DNA from 2 places in the Virgibacillus salinus genome. Region 1 is predicted to be linked to the other one. Evidence: riboswitches for the same ligand, from Rfam matches in the RefSeq annotation. Region 1 holds a riboswitch; the other holds the start of a gene.
The links. A riboswitch is a leader RNA that binds a small molecule or an ion and turns the genes downstream of it on or off. The one in region 1 is predicted to bind cyclic di-GMP.
Positions count from the first base shown of each region.

Region 2: another riboswitch for cyclic di-GMP. It lies ahead of BLS02_RS05550 (anti-repressor SinI family protein); the one in region 1 lies ahead of motA (flagellar motor stator protein MotA).

Region 1 is NZ_FNKD01000001.1:930,778-933,176, forward strand. It holds gene BLS02_RS04390 (M14 family metallocarboxypeptidase) at 1-326, opposite strand, end outside; tRNA gene BLS02_RS04395 (tRNA-Ala) at 547-619, opposite strand; cyclic di-GMP riboswitch class I at 845-929, shown strand; gene motA (flagellar motor stator protein MotA) at 1,050-1,850, shown strand; gene motB (flagellar motor protein MotB) at 1,828-2,399, shown strand, end outside.
Region 2 is NZ_FNKD01000001.1:1,188,118-1,190,516, reverse strand. It holds gene BLS02_RS05565 (anti sigma factor C-terminal domain-containing protein) at 1-102, opposite strand, end outside; gene BLS02_RS05560 (RNA polymerase sigma factor) at 92-616, opposite strand; gene BLS02_RS05555 (helix-turn-helix domain-containing protein) at 815-1,147, opposite strand; gene BLS02_RS05550 (anti-repressor SinI family protein) at 1,228-1,356, opposite strand; cyclic di-GMP riboswitch class I at 1,381-1,465, opposite strand; gene BLS02_RS05545 (class D sortase) at 1,661-2,257, shown strand; gene BLS02_RS05540 (LCP family glycopolymer transferase) at 2,338-2,399, shown strand, end outside.

The DNA.
Region 1 (2,399 bases):
ACACCCTGAAGATCTTGTGTTTCGGGTTCGATCAATGTAACGTCATCTTTATGTACATATCCTTTCTTTGTTTCCTCGCCAATAATTACTTCTACATTTAACCAATTACCGTCATTTTCATCTTTCTGGTAATTGATAATAGTACCCAGTTCATATTCTATTAATACTTCTGATTCAACATCTTTATCGACATATACTTGAAGAGTTCCATCCATAGACACTGCTCTAGATGCTTCCACCTCTTCAGCAGATGTAAAGATAGGTTGACTCACCAATCCCATTAATACAATAAAAAATATAATATTTATTAATAGTTTATACCTCAAAAAACACCCCTCCATAATAATAGTTAGTCTTTATTATATCAGTTCAAAATTAATAAAAAAGGTTCAAAGTAAAGTATTAGTAAAGAATAATATAAAAATTTCATTTATATATTTTATAGTTTGTACCTTTGGGTTTTTCGCACACAACGCAAAAAAACCACTTACATGATGTAAGTGGATATTTCTATTTACCCCTTGATACCACAAGACTTAAGTTGGATGGAGCATAGCGGGCTCGAACCGCTGACCCTCGCGCTGCCAGCACGATGCTCTCCCAGCTGAGCTAATGCCCCGTTGAGTCAGACTTTATTATAAGCATTTTCTTTATTTTTTTCAAGGTATCAGATGATTTTAGAGTATCAGAAGGCGCAATCATACTGGCCACAACACATGTTAAATTTTTCGAAATATTTTTTCTTCCCTTTTGATATTCAACTTTCCGGAATTTTGAACGATATAGTTAGTATGAAACTTCTAATAAAAATAAGGGTTGATTGATGAGAAAAAAGTTGAATAACCTGCGATAACGGCAAACTTATTGAAAGGTAAGGACGCAGAGCCACGGGTCTAAGGTTTTATGACTATGATCGCCGGGTTACCGAAAAAGGATGAAAAGATTAGTAGTTAAGCTAATTAAAGTCTATCATTTTTGGTAGGCTATTTTTAATTATAGGAAAATCGGGAATTCTCAGTTATTCCCTATCTTCAAGGAGGTACATAATGATGGATAAGACATCAATTATTGGCATTTTTATCGGATTTTTAGCTATTGGGATAGGTATGACACTTAAAGGTGTTAATCCCGCAGCGTTAGTTAATCCTGCTGCTTTTATTATTATATTTTTCGGAACAGCTGCGTCTGTGTGTATTGCTTTTCCAATGGAAACGATTAAAAAGGTACCGAGACTATTTATAATACTATTTAAGGAAGATAAGCAGAACGATGTAAAACAAACTGTTGATAGATTTACTGAATGGGCAGAGCTTACTCGGAAAGAAGGAATACTATCGCTTGAGTCTAAAATAGAACAGGTGGATGACAGTTTTTTGTCGTCAGGCATCCAGTTGGCTGTTGATGGGCAATCAACGGAGTTTATTAGAGAGCTTATGTTAGAAAAAATTGACGCTATGGAAGAGAGGCATCAGAAAGGTGTTTCCGTCTTTTCACAGGCTGGTACATACGCTCCAACGCTTGGTGTGTTGGGGGCGGTTGTCGGTTTAATCGCTGCTTTAGGTGATATGAATGACATGGAGGCTTTAGGACATGCTATCTCTTCGGCTTTTATCGCAACTCTGTTTGGTATATTTTCTGGTTATGTATTGTGGCACCCTTTTGCAAACAAACTTAAAGAGAAATCAAAAAAAGAGGTGCTGATGAAACAAATCATAATTGAAGGTGTCTTATCCATAACAAATGGTGAATCCCCACAGCTGATTCGGGATAAATTAAGTTCATATTTATCTCCAAAAGAGTTATCGAAGTTAGACCAGGAGGGATCAGATGCGCAGAAAGAAAAAGAATGATGAAACTCATATGAGTGAATCCTGGTTGCTTCCTTATGCGGATTTATTAACGCTGCTCCTGGCATTATTCATAGTTTTATTTGCGATGAGTGAGCTAGATGCAAAAAAATATGAGGAGCTCTCTCGCGTGTTTAATAGTGAGTTTTCCGGGGGCGATGGGATACTAGAAGAAAGTAATAGCACAGTAGAGATGCCTCAGGATGTGGAAGAGGATGAAGAGGAGACTGAAAAACCTGAGGAAGAGGAAAAAGAAGAAAAGTTAAGTGACAGTGAACAAGAGTTAAATAGATTGGAATTGCTGCAGAAGAGAATAAATGAATATATAACTGAAAACAATCTTGCCGAAAAGTTAGGAACAAAGTTAACTGGAGAAGGATTATTAGTTACTATTATCAATGATGTAACATTTGATTCTGGAAGCGCGGTGGTGAGGGGAGAAGGCAGGAAAATTGCAAGTGCTATATCAACCTTTTTGTACACGGATCCACCACATCAAATAGTAGTCAGTGGACATACAGATGAACGGCCAATTCGTACTAGTAAATTCTC
Region 2 (2,399 bases), 260 kb from region 1:
AATTGATAGTCTTGTTCGCCACACCATCCTTCTCGCGCTCTTTTTATCTAAATTAGCTTGGTCTTTCTCTTCCCAACCTTCCAAAACATTATCATCTTTCATCTGAACATTCTCCCTTCAGCAGCTGATCATAATACCGAAACTTTTTCCTCGCACGGAACAGCGTTGTTTTAACCTGACTAAGTGATAGATTCATAGCCGTAGCCACTTCCTGATATGTAAAACCTTGAATTTCACGTATGTAAAGAATGGTACGCATTCGTTCAGGCAAACGACAAAGAACTTCTTCAATATGTTCCTGTTTCGTAAGGTTCTCTAACTGCGCCTCAGGATTTCCGATACTATCTATGTCAGCACGTTCCAGTTGAATTCGTTCCACCATACGCTGTTCTGACTTCGACTTTCTTGTCCAATCGATGTAAAGGTTACGAGCTACCTTAAAAAGCCACGCTTTTGCCTGTGCCATATTTTTCACTTCTAACGAAATCATCGCCCGATAAAACGTCTCCTGCAAAAGCTCTTCAGCAACCTGTTTATTTCGGCTCATCTGCAATAAATAACGGTACAGCGGAAGTTGATATGCCTCAAACAAATCTGTAAATATGGTTTTTTTCAATCAACTCCCGCCCCCTTCTATATAATTAAACGATTGAACAATCCGTTTGTTACATGAAATTTTTATATAATCTGTTGCTTACATCGACTTATCGTTAAAAGGGATTCTTATAAAACCTCATTGTTGCACTTAAGCTGTAAAAAAGTATTTCTGTTTGCAAAATAAAAAACCGCAAGCCATTAGCTTTACGGTCAGCACTTATTTATCCTGTTCTTTTCGCCACTTAGTAAACTCAAGGTACTCTTTAAATTGCTCTTTTGAGACACCCGAATCCATTGCTTCCTGAACAATTTTCAACCACTCGCCATCTAATTGTTCCTCTGTCTCTTTCCATTTATCTTCTAATATTAACTCATTCACTGGGACTCCCAGTACTGAACTAATTTTTTCAATAAACTGGATCGATGGATTAGTTTGAAGGCTTCGTTCAATAGAGCTTAAATAGGATTTGGCTACACCAGCTTTATCTGCGAGTTCAGAAATCGACATCTTTTTTTCTTGACGTAGTTGCTTTATTTTTTCACCGATCAAGTAATACACCTTCTTTCAAAAAAATTATAACACAAAAAGGTGTATGGTTCTATATAAAGCACAAGAATTTTTTTAATTATTTATTCATTTTGTTTAATTCCTGCCAAAAACAACCTAACCTCCTCCAAAGTTAACCCGATAGTTTTCGCCTCTTTCATCAGTTCCAGCCACTCATAATCAATCTCTCTGTTCTTTTTTACATTTATCATCCCTATCGTCCCCCATTTAAATTCCCAGGCAGTCCAGCCGCCATAGCTATAAAGCTTTAGACCCGTGACTTTGCGCCCCCATTTTTCAATAAGTTTGCTATTTTCTGAGGAACCATCATTTTATAATGACTACTATACTATATTTATGGGGGTTTTTGGGTGTCTTGTTTTGTCATAATTCAACTAGTTTTGTAATTTTCCGAAAATATTTTATCGATATAGGTCATTTGAATCATTTCTGCTATTGAAAACTTTTCGATATAGGCTTATATTCAATATAAGTCATCTTTTAATGGAGGCAAAAATGAAGAAGCTCGCTTTAGTACTATTAGCAATAGGTTTTGTTACCATATCAATTGGAGGATACCAATGGCTCGGAACAAAACATGCACAAGAAAATAGTCTTGAAGAAGCTCAAACTATAATCGCAGAACAAAATTATGAAACATCTGACACCGCAAAAACGTCTACTACTATAGTGGAGAACATTTCTCATTCTATTGGAGAAACTGTAGGAATATTACATATACCACAACTTGATGCAGATTTGCCCATTGTAGAAGGAACTGACGAAGATGAACTTGAAAAAGGAGTTGGCCATTATGCAGGTACAGCATTTCCAACGCAAAATGATCAAATTGTCTTATCAGGTCACCGTGACACAGTGTTTCGCAGAATGGGAGAACTAGAACTTGGTGACACATTAACGTTACAATTAGAATATGGTAGCTTTTCCTATGAAATTGTAAACACAGAGATTGTTGATGCAGAAGACCGCTCAATAATTGTTTCAACATCACCAGAAGAAGTATTGACCATGACGACGTGTTATCCATTCTCATTTGTTGGCAACTCACCAGAACGCTACGTCATCACAGCTTTACCAATTATAAAAGAATAATAGACTAAAATGACTTGTTTCGATATAATTTATCTTATATTTGATTATTTTATTTCTGAAACGACAGAGGAGAATAACTTGTGGATTCAAGAATTGAAAAACGAAATGAAAAAAAGAAACGTAAATGGCCATATTGGGTAGG